DNA from 3 places in the Paramixta manurensis genome. Region 2 is predicted to be linked to each of the others. Evidence: predicted binding sites of a transcription regulator. Region 2 holds the regulator's gene; each other region holds the start of a gene.
What was found. The regulator sigma-54, encoded in region 2, starts transcription at its own class of promoters, with help from an activator protein. The targets are predictions, from matches to a motif close to GTTGGCACANNTTTCGCTNT.
Positions count from the first base shown of each region.

Region 1 (6,859 bases), 690 kb from region 2:
ACCTGGCACCACACCCGCATCCGTCACGTGAACACTGGTAATACCCAATGCCCGCGCCGCTTCAATGTTTGCCAGATTATCGTCAAAAAACACCGCTTGCCCGGCGGTAACGCCCTCTTCCGCCAAGACTTTTTGGTAGATTTGCGGCTCCGGTTTACGCACCCCCATATCCTGCGAGAGATAAAGTTTATCTGCCGCTTGTTGAACTTCAGGGTATTGCGAGGGCCAATATTTGCAGTGTAAACGGTTGGTATTGGAGAGAATGACGACGCGTTCGCCCTGTTCACGCAGGCGAGTCATAATATTGATGACCTCCGGACGCACCCCGACAAAAACCGCCTGCCAGCCAGCGGTAAATTGCTCAAATCCGAGTGCAATATCTAATTCCGCGCACAGGTTAGCAGCGAATTGCTCATCGCTGATTTCGCCCCGTTCATGTTGTTCGAAATTTTTGCCCATCTGAAAACGGCTTTGTAATAACGCTAACGGAACACGACCCAGATCGCTCCAGACACCGAGCACCCGATTGAAATCAATATCAACAATGACGTTACCTAAATCAAAGATATACAGCATGGTCATCTCCTTTTGCTCCGTTTTACTATTCACTCTAGCGGTAAAATGTCTGGCTGAACAGGTCAGACCGCAAAGGAAATCAGAAATCGGAACAGTGCGCAGAGAATAGGATGCAAACGATGATTTTTTATGGCGGGCAGGGATTAACAGGCAAAAAAAAGCCCCGTTAACGGGGCCTTTCAATCAATCTACTAACCAAAAAATTAAACGTCTTTGCTACCGCGAGCGGCGCGTTTACGATCGTTTTCGGTCAGATGACGCTTACGAATACGTACCGATATCGGCGTAACTTCGACCAGTTCATCATCATCAATGAACTCCAGCGCCTGCTCCAGTGACATTTTCACCGGCGGAACCAAGGTCGTCGCTTCATCAGTACCGGAAGCACGCATGTTAGTCAGTTTCTTACCGGTCAGGCAGTTAACCGTCAGGTCATTAGAACGGCTATGAATACCGATGATTTGGCCTTCATAGACTTCTGCACCGTGACCAAGGAACAATTTACCGCGATCCTGCAAGCTGAACAGGGCGAACGCGACCGCTTTACCCTGACCGTTAGAAATCAGTACGCCATTCTGACGCTGGCCAATTTCACCCGGACGAACATCATCGTAGTGGCTGAAGGTGGAGTACAGCAGACCAGTACCGGATGTCATGGTCATAAACTCGGTACGGAAACCGATCAAGCCACGAGCCGGAATCAGGTAATCCAGACGAATACGACCTTTGCCGTCCGGAATCATGTCCTTCACATCGCCTTTACGCTCACCCATCGCCTGCATCACCGAACCCTGGTGCTGCTCTTCGATATCCAGCGTCACGTTTTCAAAAGGTTCTTGCATGCGGCCATCAATCATACGGTTGATAACTTTCGGACGTGATACCGCCAGCTCAAACCCTTCACGACGCATGTTTTCAATCAACACCGACAGGTGAAGCTCGCCACGGCCGGAAACACGGAACGCATCAGCGTCATCGGTTTCTTCTACACGCAGCGCAACGTTGTGCACTAACTCTTTGTTCAGACGCTCAAGAATCTGACGAGAGGTAACGTATTTGCCCTCTTTACCGCAGAACGGCGAGGTATTAACGTTGAAGAACATGGTTACCGTTGGCTCATCCACGCTCAGCGCTGGCAGCGCTTCAACGTTTTGCGGATCGCAAATAGTGTCGGAAATGTTCAGTTCGCCCAAACCGGTGATGGCAATAATATCGCCCGCTTCCGCTTCAGTCGCATCAATACGCTCCAGCCCCAGATGGGTCAGCACTTTGCCGACTTTACCGTTACGGGTTTTGCCTTCGCTATCAATGATAGTCACTTGTTGGTTCGGTTTTACTTTACCGCGTTTGATGCGACCAATGCCGATAACACCCACATAGTTGTTGTAGTCCAACTGCGAAATCTGCATTTGGAACGGCGCTTCCAACTCCACTTTCGGTGGAGATACATGGTCGACAATCGCCTGATACAGCGGCGTCATATCATCGGCCATCTCGGAATGGTCAGTACCGGCAATACCATTCAGCGCGGACGCATAGATGATAGGGAAATCAAGCTGCTCATCGGTCGCGTCAAGGTTTACGAACAGGTCAAAAACCTGGTCGACAACCCAATCAGGACGCGCGCCAGGACGGTCAACTTTGTTGATAACCACGATTGGCTTCAGGCCGTTAGCAAAGGCCTTTTTGGTCACGAAACGCGTTTGCGGCATCGGGCCGTCCATCGCATCAACAACCAACAGCACTGAGTCAACCATAGACATTACGCGCTCTACCTCGCCACCGAAGTCGGCGTGTCCTGGAGTATCAACGATGTTGATGCGGTAGTCGTTCCATTTAATAGCGGTGTTTTTCGCGAGGATAGTAATCCCGCGTTCTTTCTCCAGATCGTTGGAGTCCATTACGCGCTCGGTTGCTTCAGTACGCTCATCAAAGGTACCGGATTGTTGCAACAGTTTGTCGACCAGCGTGGTTTTCCCATGGTCAACGTGCGCAATAATGGCGATGTTACGCAAATTTTCGATCACAGCTTTGCCTCAGGCATTAGAAATAGCGCGCTATTGTACACGGATTAATCGAAGGACTGAACAGGATCACACTTTTCACAGAAAGATTGTCGTCAGGATTGCTTTTAACGCCGTTTCGAGTGCAAAAAATGCACTCAGGCGGCGTTTTGCACCAAAATAGTGCCCTTAAATCACCCCAATGCACCATCATGGTGCGCGACATCCATTATGGTGCAGTTCCCGATTCACGAGAGGGCGCATAATAGCGCCTTTTCGGGTAAATAAAAAAGTTGGCATAGAATTCGCTTTAAACAGATTAAGCGAAAACGGCAGTTTCCATAACGGTTAATAGCTTGTCTGAGAACCCGGCATCGTAGTTGTACGCAACGCTTTACGCCTAACAGCTACATAAAAGTTCTCGAACCACGACGACAATGACAATATCCAGGAGAGTTGAGTATGTCCGCTGAACACGTTCTGTCGATGATGAACGAGCACGAAGTAAAGTTCGTTGACCTGCGCTTTACCGATACTAAAGGTAAAGAACAGCACGTTACTATTCCCGCGCACCAGGTTAATGCCGACTTCTTCGAAGAAGGTAAAATGTTTGATGGCTCGTCTATTGGCGGCTGGAAAGGCATTAATGAGTCCGATATGGTTCTGATGCCGGATGCAAGCACCGCCGTTATCGACCCGTTCTACGAAGATCCGACGCTGATCATCCGTTGTGACATTCTCGAGCCTGGCACCATGCAAGGTTATGACCGCGATCCGCGTTCCATCGCGAAACGCGCGGAAGATTTCCTGCGCTCTTCCGGTATCGCCGATACCGTCCTGTTTGGGCCTGAGCCAGAGTTCTTCCTGTTTGATGATATTCGTTTTGGCAGCAGCACCTCGGGTTCACATGTGGCGATCGATGATATCGAAGCAGCATGGAACACCGGTAAAGAATATGAAGGCGGCAACAAAGGCCACCGTCCGGGTATCAAAGGCGGTTACTTCCCGGTTCCGCCGGTCGATTCTTCACAAGACATTCGTTCTGCCATGTGTTTGACCATGGAGCAGATGGGTCTGGTTGTTGAAGCTCATCACCATGAAGTGGCCACTGCAGGTCAAAACGAAGTGGCTACCCGCTTCAATACCATGACCAAGAAAGCCGACGAAATTCAGATCTATAAATATGTCGTGCACAACGTTGCGCATGCCTACGGTAAAACCGCAACCTTTATGCCGAAACCTATTTTCGGTGATAACGGTTCAGGTATGCACTGCCATATGTCTTTGTCTAAAGGCGGCACCAACCTGTTTGCGGGTGATAAATACGGCGGCCTGTCTGAAACCGCGCTGTTCTACATCGGCGGTATTATCAAGCACGCAAAAGCGATCAACGCCCTGTCAAACCCGACGACTAACTCTTACAAGCGTCTGGTCCCGGGTTACGAAGCACCGGTTATGTTGGCTTACTCTGCGCGTAACCGTTCCGCCTCAATCCGTATTCCGGTGGTTGCCAGCCCGAAAGCGCGTCGTATCGAAGCGCGCTTCCCGGATCCGGCGGCTAACCCATACCTGGCGTTCTCCGCCCTGCTGATGGCGGGTCTTGACGGTATCATCAACAAAATCCATCCTGGCGATGCGATGGATAAAAACCTGTATGACCTGCCGCCGGAAGAAGAAGCTGAAATTCCAAAAGTAGCAGGTTCATTAGAAGAAGCGCTGAATGCACTGAGCGAAGACCGTGAGTTCTTGACTCGTGGCGGCGTGTTCACTGATGAAACGATTGATGCTTACATCGAACTGCGTAAGTCTGAAATGGACCGCGTGCGTATGACGCCGCACCCGGTAGAGTTTGAGTTGTACTACAGCGTTTAATTAAGTTGTTTTTGTTGCCGTGGAAACTTTAGCCCATCCTCGTGATGGGCTTTTTTCTCCATCCGGGCGTGCTTCACGCCGCGCAACCACTATAATGCACCAAAATGGTGCTTATGCCTCCGGGCCCAGGAGAACGCTGTATGGCAACCGGCACGCTGCCCGATGCTGGGCAGATTCTCAACTCGCTAATTAATAGTATCTTACTGATTGATAGCGAATTAGTGATCCACTACGCCAATCCCGCGGCGCAACAATTGCTGGCGCAAAGCTCACGTAAACTGTTCGGTACCCCGTTGCCGGAACTGATGGGCTATTTTTCGCTCAATGTCGACGTGATGCGCGAAAATCTTGATGCCGGGCAGGGGTTTACCGATAGCGAAGTCACGCTGGTCGTGGATAGTCGGGCACACATTATGTCCCTGACGGCTCAACGCCTGCCGGATGGTTTTATCCTGCTGGAGATGGCGCCGATGGATAATCAACGCCGCCTTAGTCAGGAGCAAATTCAACATGCTCAACAGGTTGCAGCACGTGATTTAGTGCGTGGGCTGGCGCATGAAATAAAGAATCCGCTCGGCGGGTTACGCGGCGCGGCGCAGTTGCTCGCCAGAGCGCTGCCAGATCCGGCATTAACCGAATACACCAAAGTTATCATTGAGCAGGCCGACCGTCTGCGAAATTTAGTTGATCGGCTGTTAGGGCCTCAGCAGCCGGGGATGCATGTTACGCAGAGCATTCATCAGGTTGCGGAACGCGTGGTAAACCTGGTTTCGATGGAGCTACCGGATAATGTGTCGCTGGTGCGTGATTATGACCCTAGCTTACCGGAACTCCCGCATGACCCGGATCAGATTGAGCAAGTGTTACTTAATGTAGTGCGTAACGCGCTACAGGCGCTGGGTGAAACCGGCGGCACCATTACCTTGCGCACCCGGACGGCATTTCAACTCACGCTGCATGGCGTACGTTATCGGCTGGTCGCACGTATTGATGTCGAAGATGATGGTCCGGGCATTCCGGCTCAGTTACAGGATACGTTGTTTTATCCGATGGTGAGCGGGCGCGAAGGCGGCACCGGTTTGGGGCTCTCTATCGCCCGCAGCTTAATCGATCAGCACTCTGGCAAGATTGAGTTTAACAGTTGGCCTGGACATACCGAATTTTCGGTTTATCTGCCTATTCGTAAGTAGAGGTTTCTATGCAACGAGGGATAGTTTGGATCGTCGATGACGATAGCTCCATCCGCTGGGTGCTTGAACGTGCGCTCACGGGAGCCGGTTTAAGCTGCGCCACCTTTGATAGTGGTAACGAAGTGCTGGAAGCGCTGGCAACCAAAACCCCAGACGTTTTATTGTCAGATATTCGTATGCCGGGTATGGATGGATTGGCGCTCCTCAAACAAATTAAGCAACGCCATCCGATGTTGCCGGTGATCATCATGACCGCGCATTCCGATCTGGATGCCGCGGTGAGCGCCTATCAGCAAGGCGCGTTTGACTACCTGCCGAAGCCGTTTGATATTGATGAAGCGGTGGCGTTGGTCGAGCGTGCAATCAGCCACTATCAGGAGCAGCAGCAACCGCGTAATCAACCGGTCAATGGGCCCACAACCGATATTATTGGCGAAGCGCCCGCCATGCAGGATGTGTTCCGGATTATTGGACGGCTATCGCGCTCCTCCATTAGCGTATTAATTAATGGTGAATCCGGCACCGGTAAAGAATTGGTCGCTCATGCTTTACACCGTCATAGCCCGCGAGCCAAAGCGCCCTTCATTGCGCTGAATATGGCGGCGATACCAAAAGACTTAATTGAGTCTGAATTATTTGGCCATGAGAAAGGCGCGTTTACCGGCGCCAATCAAATTCGCCAAGGGCGCTTTGAACAGGCGGATGGCGGTACGCTGTTTTTGGATGAAATTGGCGATATGCCGCTGGATGTGCAAACACGTCTGTTACGCGTATTGGCCGATGGTCAGTTCTATCGCGTGGGTGGCTACGCACCGGTAAAAGTTGATGTGCGTATTATTGCCGCGACACACCAGAACCTTGAGCTACGCGTGCAAGAAGGTAAATTCCGCGAAGATCTGTTCCACCGTTTAAACGTCATTCGTGTGCACCTGCCGCCACTACGTGAACGTCGAGAAGATATTCCTCGCCTGGCGCGTTATTTCCTGCAGGTGGCCGCGCGTGAGTTGGGGGTTGAGGCCAAAATTCTGCATCCGGAAACTGAAACCGCGCTAACGCGGCTGCACTGGTCAGGCAACGTACGCCAACTGGAAAACACCTGTCGCTGGCTGACGGTTATGGCCGCCGGGCAAGAGGTATTGATCCAGGACTTACCCGCAGAGTTGTTTGAAACGACGACGCCCGATAATAGCACGGTACAATCGCTGCCTGACAGTTGGG
Region 1 is NZ_CP054212.1:4,426,690-4,433,548, forward strand. It holds gene yihX (glucose-1-phosphatase) at 1-576, opposite strand, end outside; gene typA (ribosome-dependent GTPase TypA) at 780-2,603, opposite strand; gene glnA (glutamate--ammonia ligase) at 3,042-4,451, shown strand; gene glnL (nitrogen regulation protein NR(II)) at 4,592-5,641, shown strand; gene glnG (nitrogen regulation protein NR(I)) at 5,650-6,859, shown strand, end outside.
Region 1: the regulator sigma-54 is predicted to act here: its motif matches at 2,872-2,891, upstream of glnA (glutamate--ammonia ligase).

Region 2 (6,859 bases):
CCGGCATGGATGACGTGCTAAGCAAGCCTTTAGCGGTTCCGGCATTAACGGCGATGATCAAAAAGTTTTGGGATTATCAACAGCAAGAGTACGGGGAGGGGAATCACGTGGATGAAGAAAAACTGGCCTTACTGGATTTACCGATGCTGGAACAGTATCTCGAACTGGTTGGCCCGTCACTGATCACCCAGGGTCTTGATATGTTCGAGCAGATGATGCCGGGTTATCTTGCGGTGCTGGATTCCAACATGATGGCGCGCGATCAAAAAGGCATTGCGGAAGAGGGGCACAAAATTAAAGGTGCAGCCGGTTCGGTAGGGCTACAACATTTGCAGCAGTTGGCAAAACAGATCCAAAGCCCCGAACTGCCCGCCTGGTGGGATAATGTGCAAGAGTGGATCGAGGAACTGAAGCGTGAATGGCAGCCTGACGTCGCGGTATTACGTGAATGGGTGAAACAGCGGGAAGCTGAAAAAAAATGACCCCAGCCGAAGCCGGGGTGCGCGAATACTGCGCCAACACCAGGGAAAAGGGTCACTCATGCCATTTTCAACGTTATAGTCAGCGGCACAAGCTAGGTATTGGATACTGCTCAGAAACACCTTAGCAAATCACATACAGCCTGTTACAAGATTCATTAAAATGTGTGATATGGAGCAGCGTTTCGACACAGAAAACATTAATTTGCTGACACAGTCAAGTAAGGAATTAATTTATGCGGTGTATTGGCGTAATTTTGAGCGGTTGTGGCGGATTAGACGGCAGCGAACTTTACGAAACCGTATTAACACTACTGGCAATTGAACGCGCTGGCGCTTCGGCGATTTTCTTGGCGCCGGAAATGGCCCAACCTCATGTAATCAATCATATTACCGGGGAACAGCAGTCGGAAGTTCGCCAAGTGTTGGTGGAAGCGGCGCGGCTGGCTCGTGGGAAGGTTTTCCCTATCGGCGATGCGGATCCCGCTCAGCTTGATGCGCTGATCGTACCAGGTGGCTTGGGGGCGGCAAAAATTCTTAGCGACTTTGCTTTGGCGGGTAAAAACGCCGTGATTGAGAGAAATTTGCAAAAGCTTACACGCGAAATTTATAAGCAGAGTAAACCAATTGGCCTCATTGGTATTGCATCGGTATTAGGAACAAAAATAGCGGATACAGCGGTACGCCTTACCATTGGAACCGATTCCGAACTGGCGGAAGTGATTGAAGAAATGGGGGCAATTTACGTCCCCTGTCCCGGGGATGATATTGTGGTTGATGCTGAGCATAAAATTATTACTACCCCGGCAGGGCTGCTAACCGGTTCGTTAAGTGAAACGGCACAGGGAATTGATAAGCTAGTGAAACACGTGATGGATATGACTGCATGAGTAAGCGTAAGGGCGTTTTATGGCCTCGCATCAAAAGCTGGGCATTACGCCTGATATTGACCGTGTTGGGCCTATGGATCGCCGGCATTTTGCTGTTTTCATTCCTGCCGGTACCGTTTTCTGCGGTGATGGTTGAGCGGCAAATCAGTGCCTGGTTGCAAGGGGATTTTCACTATGTCGCGCATTCCGATTGGGTCGGTAAGGGCGATATTTCGCCCTGGATGTCTCTGGCGGTTATCGCTTCGGAAGATCAAAAGTTTCCTGTTCACTGGGGGTTTGACGTTGATGCGATTGAATCGGCGCTGGATAAGGAAAATGGTCGGATACGTGGCGCGTCTACGCTCTCGCAGCAAACGGCTAAAAATATGTTCCTGTGGGATGGACGTAGTTGGGTGCGTAAAGGTTTAGAAGCGGGATTAACGGTCGGGATTGAAACTGTATGGACCAAACGCCGTATTTTGACGGTGTATCTCAATGTGGCGGAGTTTGGTGATGGCGTATTTGGCGTGGAGGAAGCCTCACAACGCTATTTTCATAAACCGGCGAGTCGTCTGACGATGGCGGAAGCGGCGCTACTGGCGGCGGTGTTACCGAACCCGATACGTTTTAGGGCGGATGCGCCGTCTGGCTATATCCGCCAACGCCAGCAATGGATTATGCGACAAATGCGCCAACTGGGCGGTGAAGGGTTCTTGCGCGCCAATAAATTGTTATAGCGGTCAGGCATCAGGCAGACCTGACCTGTAGGATGTATAGCGTTTCCGGCGAGGTTAATCCTCGTCGAATCCCGCATTGAATAGCTCAATCACCGCGTCGAGCGCTTGCTGTTCTTGCGGGCCGCTCACCTCCACCTCAATATGGCCGCCCTTGGCGGAGTCGAGCATCAAAAGCGCAATCACGCTGCTGGCTTCTGCCTCAGTGCCCGCTTCATTACGTAGCAAGACTTCCGCATCAAAACTTTGTACCAATTCAAACAGCTTCATCGCTGGGCGAGCGTGCATACCCAGCCGGTTTTTAATTTCAACGGTTTGCTTTACGGTCATGATTTGCGTTTTTCCAGCGTGCGATGACGAGACTGAACGTTTTTACCGCGTGAGCGGAAGTAGTCAGCCAACTGTTCGGCAATATAGACCGAGCGGTGTTTACCGCCGGTGCAGCCGATTGCGACTGTCAAATAGCTACGATTATTGGTTTCCAGCATCGGTAGCCACAGCTCAAGGTAGCTACGAGTTTGGTAAATAAAGTTATGCACTTCAGTATGTCGGTCAAGAAACGCGGCGACAGGGCGATCCAAGCCGGTCATCGGACGTAGTTTGGGATCCCAGTGCGGGTTTGGTAAAAAACGCACGTCAAACACATAATCGGCATCAATAGGAATACCGTGTTTAAAGCCAAAAGACTCAAACACCATGGTGAGTTCGCGCTCGCGCTTCCCAAGCAGACGGGTACGCAACATTTCCGCCAACTCATGTACTGACATTTCTGAGGTATCAATGATCAGATCGGCACGCGAACGCAGCGGCTCCAGCAGATCATTTTCTTCATCAATGGCGCTCTCTAGCGACAAATTTTTGCTGGAAAGCGGATGTAAGCGGCGGGTATCGCTATAGCGACGGATTAACGTATTACGATCGGCATCGAGAAACAGCAACTGGGGTGAAAAGCTCGCGGGCAAATGCGTGATGGCTTTCTCGAAGATCTCCGGCGATTCCGGCATATTTCGTACGTCAATGCTAACTGCAGCAGAAATATTACGCTCGGCCAGTGAGTTCGCCAAATCAGGCAGCAGCACTACCGGTAGGTTATCGACACAATAAAACCCCATGTCTTCCAGCGCGCGCAGTGCCACCGATTTTCCTGAGCCAGAACGACCGCTGACGATCATCAGCACCATTAAATTTTCTCCTGATTTAACCCGACAGCCCGGCGGAAAAGGCCGTGCTAGTCAGGCAAAACATTCGAGCGGGAAAGAATCAGGGATTCTCTCCCGGGCTCTCGGTAATAATTTCGTAGAGTTCTTCATCACTTTGCGCCGAGCGTAAACGACGGCAGACGGCTTTGTCGGCCAAACGTTTCGCAACCAGCGAAAGCGTGTGTAAGTGTGTTTTACATTGATCGGCCGGCACCAGTAAGGCAAATAACAGATCCACCGGTTGGTTATCAATCGCATCAAAAGCGATCGGTTGGTCGAGACGGATAAATACGCCAACCGCGCGCAGAGTGTCCTCTTCCAGTTTGCCATGCGGGATCGCAATACCATTACCGATGCCGGTACTGCCCATTTTTTCCCGGGTCAGAATGGCTTCAAAAATGGTTTGATGCGGTAAGTTAAGCTGCTTAGCCGCTAATTCACTGATAATTTCCAGTGCCCGCTTTTTACTCTGGCAATGTACGCCGCTTCGGGTGCAGGCGAGATTGAGGACAGAGCTGAGTTCCAGTGTGAGATCGTTGTTCATCATAGGTTCACTTACGTGTTCACATGCCTGGTGCATTGCACCACTTTACGCGCCTTACGACGAGAAAAGCAGCAACTAATTGGTGGCATTATGCCTTAATGAAAAATCGGGGCGAGAATCTCGCCCCGACAGGCCGAAAATTTTCGGTCACTGCAAGTCTCCGTTTACTTGCAGGAGCAGGTAAACCTGCCCGTCATCTTCATTATGCAAAGGTGAAGTTTAGTGTTGTTTTAACTTGTCTTTATATTTAGTCAACTGACGTGTCAGCTTATCGATTAGACCGTCAATTGCCGCATACATATCTTCTGCTTCTGAGGTGGCGTGCAGCTCACCGCCGTTAACATGCAAAGTGGCGTCGGCGATTTGCTGCACCTTTTCCACTTTCAGCACAATATGAACCTGATTGATCCGGTCAAAGTACTGTTCCAGTTTGGCAAATTTGCTATTCACGAAATCGCGTAGCGGTTCGGTTATCTCAACATGTTGCCCGGTAATATTGAGCTGCATAGTGTCTTCCTTCTCAGTAACGATTCAAACCAACTGTTTACGCTGATTCGATGGCGGGATAGATAAAGACTCTCGGTATTTAGCGACAGTTCGACGTGCCACCATAATGCCCTGATCAGAGAGTATTGTGGTGAGTTTACTGTCACTCAAGGGTTTCGCAGGATTTTCCGTCGAGATTAATTTCTTCACCAGCGCGCGAATCGCCGTCGAAGAGGCTTCGCCGCCGCCTTCGGTGTTGACGTGGCTGGAGAAAAAATATTTCAATTCGAAAATGCCGCGTGGGCTGTGCAAATATTTCTGCGTCGTAACGCGCGAAATCGTTGATTCATGCATATCGACGGCCTGAGCGATATCTGCCAGTACCATCGGGCGCATAAACTCCTCACCCTGTTCAAAGAACGCCTGCTGCTGTTCGACGATGCAGCGCGTGACTTTTAACAGCGTATCATTACGGCTTTCCAGGCTCTTAATTAACCATTTGGCTTCCTGCAAATGCGTGCGAATAAACTGATTGTCGCTATCATTACGGCTCGAACTACCGAGCGAAGCGTAGTGCTGATTGATTTTCAAACGGGGAACGCTATCGCCATTGAGTTCAACCACCCAACGGGTGCCATTTTTACGTACCAGCACGTCCGGAATGACATATTCCGGTTCACTGGTATTCACGGATTGGCCGGGTCGTGGGTCCAGCCCCTGAATAAGTTGAACGGCGTTTTTCAGCACATCCTCTTTCAGCCGCGTGACGCGCATTAGCGTGCGGAAATCGTGATTAGCCAGTAAATCAAGATGTTCACTGACAATCAAACGAGCCTCGCGGAGCCAGGGCGCATCTGCGGCATATTGCGAGAGTTGCACCAGCAAACATTCACGTAAATCACGCGCGCCAACGCCTACGGGATCAAAGCGTTGAATGCGTTTCAGTACTGCTTCGACTTCTTCCAGCGACAGTTCATCACTGCCAATGCTGTCACGAATCTCTTCCAGCGGCGCAGTCAGATAACCGGTATCATCGACGGCGTTAACAATGGATGTGGCTATCGCCCGGTCGGTATCGGTAAACGGCGTTAACTCAACTTGCCACATCAAATAATCTTGCAGGGATTGGGTGGTTTCACCTTGGTAAACCGGTAGCTCATCATCATGATAATCGGCCCCGGTTCCTGAAGGCGTACCGGCGGTATAAATTTCATCCCAGGTTGCATCCAGCGGTAACTCTTCCGGCATATCCTTTTGTTCAAGCGCTTCCCGGGTATCCAGCGCTTCATTTTCCTGATACTCGCGTGCATCCACTTCTTCGTGGAGGTCGGTTTGCTCAAGTAGGGGGTTACTTTCCAGCGCCAGTTGGATCTCTTGTTGAAGTTCAAGCGTAGAAAGTTGCAGCAAACGAATGGCCTGCTGTAACTGCGGCGTCATCGCAAGCTGTTGGCTTAACCTGAGTTGCAAACCTTGCTTCATATTCAGAATACAAATTCCTGAGAAAACATTCGGATAACAGACACCATATCAGAGTCTGAACTCTTCACCCAAGTACACTCGCTTAACTTGTTCATCCGCCAGTATTTCTTCCGGCGTGCCATGCGCAATAAGATGACCCTGGCTTACGATATAGGCGCGTTCACACACCGCCAGCGTTTCACGCACGTTGTGATCGGTTATCAGCACACCGAGCCCACTATCACGCAAATGTTCGATGATTTTTTTAATGTCGATGACCGAGATGGGATCGACCCCGGCAAAGGGTTCGTCTAACAGAATAAATTTCGGATTAGCGGCCAGTGCCCGCGCAATCTCGACGCGGCGCCGTTCGCCCCCGGATAGCGATTGCCCCATGTTATTACGCAGATGTTCGATGTGAAATTCTTCCATCAGCTCATCCGCGCGGTCATGACGCTGTTCGGTGGTCAGATCATCGCGCACCTGTAACACCGCCATTAAATTGTCATACACGCTTAGGCGACGGAAGATGGACGCTTCCTGCGGTAGGTAACCGATGCCGCGTCGCGCGCGCGCATGCAGTGGCAGAATACTAATATCTTCATCGTCAATAATAATACGCCCCGCATCACGCGGGACGATACCCACCACCATATAAAACGTGGTGGTTTTACCGGCGCCATTCGGGCCGAGCAAACCGACAATCTCGCCTGATTTAACTTGCAGGCTGACGTCTTCTACCACCCGGCGGCCTTTATACGCTTTCGCCAGGTTTTCCGCGATTAGTGTTGCCATACTAATTAGTTACTCTTCTTTTGGCCGTTAGGTTGGTTGCCTTTGTCCTGAAGCTGCGAAGGAACCAGTACGGTAGTGACGCGTTTACCGTTACCTTCACTGAAAGCCTGCATTTTCTGCTCTTTCACCAGGTAAGTAATTCGATCGCCTTTCACGTTACTATCAAGCTGTTCGATATAGGCATCGCCAGTTAACACCACCAGGTCTTTCGCCAGTTCATAATGCATTTTCTGTGCGTGACCTTGCACCGGCTTACCATTGTCCTGCAATTGGTAAAATGTTGCGGGGTTACCGT
Region 2 is NZ_CP054212.1:496,368-503,226, forward strand. It holds gene arcB (aerobic respiration two-component sensor histidine kinase ArcB) at 1-482, shown strand, start outside; gene elbB (isoprenoid biosynthesis glyoxalase ElbB) at 716-1,369, shown strand; gene mtgA (monofunctional biosynthetic peptidoglycan transglycosylase) at 1,366-2,085, shown strand; gene npr (PTS phosphocarrier protein NPr) at 2,140-2,412, opposite strand; gene rapZ (RNase adapter RapZ) at 2,409-3,263, opposite strand; gene ptsN (PTS IIA-like nitrogen regulatory protein PtsN) at 3,343-3,825, opposite strand; gene hpf (ribosome hibernation promoting factor) at 4,045-4,332, opposite strand; gene rpoN (RNA polymerase factor sigma-54) at 4,357-5,790, opposite strand; gene lptB (LPS export ABC transporter ATP-binding protein) at 5,839-6,564, opposite strand; gene lptA (lipopolysaccharide ABC transporter substrate-binding protein LptA) at 6,570-6,859, opposite strand, start outside.

Region 3 (6,859 bases), 780 kb from region 2:
GCAACTATTGCAACAATAGCGGCAAAGTCATCAACACCTAGTTGTTCAGCAAATTCTTCGCAAAAAATCATAAACAATAATTCAGAAGCGGTAAGATTTGATCGCCCTGCATAAAAATATGTTCCGTTTAGTTCTTCTACCGTATCCATACATCCTCTCCCTTTAGTCGAACCAAGCTTATCCTGGCGTTCCATTTGCGACCGCTTCAGAATTTCTACCAGAGTGCTTTAATAAATGAAACTCCGGCACACCATGTTTACTCCTGACTCGGGTAAACCAGCGGCTAAAGTGATAACCATAACCACTAAGACGGTAGAACCAGGCTCCATGACGAGATAGCATAAGAGGCGACATTGATCCGCGCTCTAAATGATACACAAAAGTGGTATCACTGCCGTTTCAATGCACAGATCAAAAGGGTAAAATGATGAATATCATGCGGTTAGCAGAATTGGGTGGGGGCCCTGCCAGCTACATCCCGGCACACGCGTCACCTGCTACGGCTGCTTCCTTCCGGACCTGACCGAATTCACAAGTTAGCATTGCGGGAGAACCAACCGGGCCCCCATTGAGGTGCTCAACTTCAGAGCGCAGGCATTATCAGGGAAGCACCGGGCAATTGCAAGCCGCCACCGGATAACCGTTGTTTTCTTGTTCAAACGCAGGAAAATTTTTGTTACGCAGGAAACCGACTATGTTCGAACATGATACTTTTCAACAACGCGTTTATCAGATCATCGCTGCAATACCTTATGGGCAGGTAGCAACTTATGGCGATGTCGCGCAGTTGGCCGGTTCACCACGGGCCGCACGCCAAGTGGGCGGTGTGCTAAAACGCCTACCGAAAGGCAGTAAGCTTCCCTGGCACCGAGTGATCAACCGCACCGGTAGCATTTCGCTGATTGGCGATGATTTAATGCGGCAGCGCGACGCGCTGGAAGCCGAAGGCATCGAAGTCAGCGATGACGGTAAAGTCTCGCTTGAGCATTATCGCTGGCAGCCCTAAATAACGCCCCAGCGAGGGCGTTATTTAGCAAGGGCTTAGTAGCTAGTCGGCGCAGGGATTGAAGAGGACGGTGTAACCTGCGTTGGTGAGGTTGAAGGAACGGTTGTCGCCGCACCGCTTTGCGTCGGCAACGCCACGGACGGTTCCGGCACTAACACCAACTCAGCCTTGCGGCCTCCGCTATTAATCACCGGCTGAACGTTTTCCGTAATAAAGGCCATTCTGCCGTTGATAGTGATCGCGGCGCTTAACAGAATACGTGCGTTAGGCTGTATATCGGCTGGATTAAACGGCAGCACAAACTGGAATGGCGCCTGTTTCCCTTCGGTTCTGACCACCCGCTGTGATAAGACTTTGGAAGGCGCATCGGCGACAGAAGCATCTGATAAAGTCACCGTTAAGACGGCATCCGGCGGTAACGCAATTTTTTGACGAATATAAATCGAACCGCTGACATTAGGCTGCGCAATCGCCGCCTGCTGCCCGGCCACTTGTGCGCCCAGCGTCGGGGTCGGGACATCTTTCGTTTTATCAGCACAGCCCGCGAGGGCAACTGCTAAGGCCACACCACTCATAACATGCCAGAGTTTCATTGATTTCTTCTCCTTATGATCAATGTAGGTCGACAACATAGCGTTATTGTCGAAACAGCCAAATGTCGCACTGCATAGGGGTAATTCTGGCACAAGTTAGCGATATTTTCCTTTTTCAGACATTTTCACTACATCGCTATCAAAAATAGCGGCAAATCCATTAAGTCAGTTGACGGTAACTGGTCGGATTTCGCAAACTTAGCGATAAATCAATTTTGAGGATTTCTCCATGAGCCAGGCGCTGCAAAATTTATTAAACCTACTCAATTTAGAAAAATTAGAAGAAGGGTTATTTCGTGGTCAAAGTGAAGACCTCGGCCTACGGCAGGTGTTCGGCGGTCAGGTTGTCGGCCAGGCATTGTACGCCGCCAAACAGATGGTTCCGGCGGAGCGCATTATTCACTCTTTCCACAGCTATTTTTTGCGCCCTGGTGATAGCCAGAAGCCGATTATTTATGACGTTGAAACGCTGCGCGACGGACACAGCTTTAGCGCACGGCGCGTCAGCGCGATTCAAAATGGGCAACCGATCTTTTATATGACCGCCTCATTCCAGGCACCTGAAAGCGGTTATGAACATCAAACCAGCATGCCAAAGGTGCCGGGGCCGGATAACCTGCCCTCGGAAACAGATATCGCCCGACAACTGGCGCCGTATATTCCGGAAAAAGCGCGTGAAAAATTTCTTGCTGAAAAACCGCTTGAGATCCGACCGGTAAAATTTCATAACCCGCTGAAAGGTCATGTTGATCAACCAACGCGTCAGGTATGGATTCGCGCCAACGGCGCAATGCCGGAAGATAAACGCATTCATCAGTACTTATTGGGATACGCCTCAGACTTCAACTTCCTGCCTGTAGCGCTTCAGCCACATGGGAAAGGCTTTCTCGAACCGGGTATGCAAGTCGCGACTATCGATCATTCCATGTGGTTCCACCGCCCATTCGATCTTAATCAATGGTTGCTCTACAGCGTCGAGAGCACGTCCGCTTCCAGCGCGCGTGGGTTTGTACGCGGTGAGTTCTTTACCGAGCAGGGAACGCTTGTCGCCTCGACGGTACAGGAAGGCGTAATGCGTCAACGCAGTTAGTCGGCATGTTCGTCGCAAAAAATAACGGGGCAATATTTTACTATTGCCCCGCTACCGATTGATTGTAGTTGTTATGACACTGCTTTTCTTACCTTAGAACTCGCTTACTGGTTGTAAGCATTCTCGCCATGGCTGTTCACATCCAGACCTTCGCGCTCCTGCTCTTCCGGCACGCGCAGGCCGACCACCATATCGGCAATTTTAAAGCCGATAAACGCCACCACGCCGGTCCAGACAATAGTGACGCCAACGCTGAACAACTGTACCCAAACCTGATGCCCCATGGTGACGCCTTCCGCGTAACCCACGCCGCCCAGTGAAGAGGCGCTAAAGACCCCCGTCAAAATACAGCCGATAATGCCGCACACGCCGTGCACGCCAAATACATCGCATGGGTCATCGACACGTAGCCATTTCTTCAGGATAGTCACGCCCCACAACCCGGCTAAGCCGCCCACAAGACCGATTACCAGCGCACCCATCACGCCCACCGTACCACAGGCCGGCGTGATCGCGACCAGACCCGCAATCACACCAGAGCTGGCGCCCAGCAGTGAGGGTTTACCGCGTAATGCCCACTCGCCAAAGGTCCAAGAGAGAACGGCGCCCGCCGTGGCGATAACGGTGTTTAAGAAGGCTAAAGCGGCAATTTCATTCGCGGCACTGGCAGAACCGGCGTTAAACCCAAACCAGCCTACGTACAGGATCGCCGTACCGGTGAACACCATCGGTAAGTTGTGCGGTTTAAACGCTTCTTTACCAAAGCCTGCGCGTTTGCCCACCAAATAAGCGCCAACCAGGCCCGCTACCGCCGCGTTGATATGCACCACGGTACCACCTGCGAAATCCAGCGCGCCATCCTGCGCCAGTAAGCCGCCCGCCCACACCATATGCGCAATCGGTAAATAGGCCAGCGTCAGCCAGACCACCACAAAAATCAGCACTGCCGAGAAGCGAATGCGTTCAGCAATAGAGCCAACAATTAAGCCAACGGTAATGCAGGCAAACGAAGCCTGAAACGCGACGTGAATATATTGGTAGAAAGAGCCGGTCAACGCGGTTAGCTGAATGTTTTTCAGCATCGCCCAATTCAGGCTGCCGAAAAAGGCGTTCCCTTCGCTAAAGGCTAATGAGTAGCCATAAAACAGCCACAACACGCATACCATTGAGAACGTCACCGCGACTTGGGTCAGCATCGACAAAACGTTTTTGCCGCGAATCAAACCGCCATAAAACAGTGCGATACCTGGAATCGACATAAACAGCACCAGCGCGGTGCAAATCATCATAAAAGCGTTATCGGCCTTATCGGCAACGGCAGGGGCAGCCATTGCTAAGGAGGGTAACAGCGCCAGGCTCAGCAGGCCTGATTTTGCCAGTAGTTTTTTCATTTTATTCCATCCCATCACAATTCTGAGCCCGAGATTAAAGCGCTGCTTCGTCGGTTTCGCCGGTACGAATACGGATGACTCGTTGCAGTTCAGCAACAAAGATCTTACCGTCGCCAATTTTGCCGGTGTAGGCAGCTTTGCTAATGACATCGATCACTTCATCAAGCTGATCGTCGGCAATCGCAATATCAATTTTTACTTTTGGCAGGAAATTCACGCTGTATTCAGCGCCACGGTACAACTCCGCATGGCCCTTCTGGCGACCAAACCCCTTCACCTCGGTGACGGTTAGCCCCTGAATACCGATAGAGGAGAGCGCCTCACGCACGTCCTCAAGTTTGAACGGTTTGATTACCACGGTAACCAGCTTCATATGATCCCCTCCAGGTAAGTAAAATCGTAAGTAATAGCCAACACAGCAGGATTAAAGCAAAGCCTGTGCCATAAATTAAAAATGGGTGGGTTGCTGGAGATTAATCAGGCGGATACTGAGGCTACGCACGCACATTGATAGCGCAACGGCAGAGAGGCAATCTTACGGCGAAAAAAAACGCACCATTGAGGTGCGTTACGCGTTAACCAGGTGCATCAAGACGGAACATTCTGATAAATGCGCGCAAAAAAGGTGCAAATCAGTCTGTCACGCTAGCAACAATGCCCGACGCAAGTTCATCGCCTGCCAGTTGTAGTTGATACATTTGCCAATAACGCCCTTGCTGCGCCAGTAATGCCTGGTGGGTGCCTCGCTCGACCGCTTGCCCACGGTGCAGGACCAATATGGTATCGGCTTCGGTAATGGTTGAGAGCCGATGCGCAATCACCACCAGCGTGGTTTGCTGCCGAACCAGGCGTAGCGCACGCTGAATCGCCTGCTCGGTACCGGAGTCAATATTCGCGGTGGCTTCATCCAGAATCAAAATTTGTGGCGCAGCGACCAGCACACGCGCCATCGCCAAAAGTTGCTTCTGCCCAACGGAGAGGTTATTGCCTTGTTCACCCAGTCGGGTATGGATGCCCTCACTCAGGCTGCGCGCCAGCGGCGCAAGCTGCACGGTTTCCAGTACCCGCCACACTTCATCCTCACTAATATCCCGTCCAAGCGTGACATTGGCATAGAAAGATTCGGCTAACACTACCGGATCTTGTTGAACCATCGCGACCCCTTGCCGCAACGCCTGGTGGCTCAACCCCGCCAATGGACGACCATCAAGGCGAATATCTCCTTGCGAAAGTGGATAGTACCCCATCAGTAAATTCGCCAGCGTACTCTTGCCACTACCGGTATGCCCGACCAATGCTACAAAACCTCGTGACGGCACCGTGAGGTTAATATCGGTCAATACATAACGATCGTCACGGTACGCGAAGCTCACATGCTCGACGTCAATTCGACCGCTTGCTAAGGGGAGTGTGTCATTGCCGTAATGCTGGCGTGGCGCATCCATCAACTCAAAAATGCGCTCACCGGCAACCACCGCCTGCTGTAGCATTGATTGTTGCGTGGTCAGCTCAATTAACGGTTCATTTAACCGCCCGAGGTAACTAATAAAGGCATATAACACCCCCACCTCGAAGACGCCGCTCGGTGAGAAGCTGAACAGTAATACCAAACCACATAAAATGAGGGCGGAAAAAAGGCTTAACAGTGGGCGTAACAAGAACCCATCCAGCCGCAACGTCTCCATACGCGCCAGATAGTGCGAACGGCTAGCCTCCCCCATCCGCTCGCCAAAACGAGCTTGTTGACGAAACTGCTGGATGACGCTCATTCCGTTAATGACTTCGTTAAAGCCATTATTAATATCGGCTAAGTAACTACGCACGCGCCGAACAATCGGCGTACTGTAGCGTTGGTAAATCATCATTACCGTTAGCACCAGTGGAAAGATAACCAGTGCAACCAGCGCCATACGCCAATCAAGGCTAAACATCGCCACCAGCATCGCGCCAATTAGCGCCGCGCTGCGCAATACTGTCGCCACCACCGTGACGTAGAGATCTTTCACCACTTCGGTATCGTTGGTAACGCGTGAGATAATTTGCCCGACCGGTTGCGTATCGAACGCGCTTAACGGCTGGCGCAACGCCGCATCCATAATATCGGTACGTAGCCGTTGCACCACGCCAACCGCCGCCTGATTGAACAGCAGCGCCTGGTAATAATGCAGCGCCGCCGCCAGTAGCTGAAGTAAAATGAAACTCACCGCCAGGCCACTTATTATTCCTAACGGAAAGTGATGTTTCGCCACCATATGGTCAATAAAATAGCTGACCAGCACCGGCCCCAATACTTCAGCGGCAGCGGCAATCCACAACATTAATACCGCCAGGCCAAGAGATTTGCGCCAGGGTTTACCATAAGCCAGTAGCCGCCTGAGCGTCGGCCACAGCCGCGCAACCTTAACCATGTGGAACTCCTTTTTCCATTTCATCCTCATCCAGCGCAGCTTCAAGCTGTTGATACCGGTACATTTCATTGTACCAACCGCTCTCGCGCGTCAGAGTGTCATGCCGCCCACGCTGTACCACCACGCCGTGTTGCATAACCAGGATTTCGCTGGCCTCGGTTAGCGCCGAGAGTCGATGCGCGCTGATAATGATGGTCCGCCCTTCTCCCCATGTACGCAGGTTATGCAAAATCTGATGTTCAGTACGCCCATCAACCGCCGATAAGGCATCATCAAGGATTAAAATTTCCGCATTTAGCAGTAACGCGCGAGCAATAGAAATCCGCTGTTTTTGGCCGCCAGAGAGCATAACGCCACGCTCACCCACTTCG
Region 3 is NZ_CP054212.1:1,272,480-1,279,338, reverse strand. It holds gene PMPD1_RS06225 (STM2901 family protein) at 1-149, opposite strand, end outside; RNA gene ffs (signal recognition particle sRNA small type) at 463-559, opposite strand; gene PMPD1_RS06215 (MGMT family protein) at 695-1,006, shown strand; gene PMPD1_RS06210 (YbaY family lipoprotein) at 1,042-1,599, opposite strand; gene tesB (acyl-CoA thioesterase II) at 1,829-2,689, shown strand; gene amtB (ammonium transporter AmtB) at 2,794-4,080, opposite strand; gene glnK (P-II family nitrogen regulator) at 4,115-4,453, opposite strand; gene PMPD1_RS06190 (SmdB family multidrug efflux ABC transporter permease/ATP-binding protein) at 4,713-6,488, opposite strand; gene PMPD1_RS06185 (SmdA family multidrug ABC transporter permease/ATP-binding protein) at 6,481-6,859, opposite strand, start outside.
Region 3: the regulator sigma-54 is predicted to act here: its motif matches at 4,507-4,526, upstream of glnK (P-II family nitrogen regulator).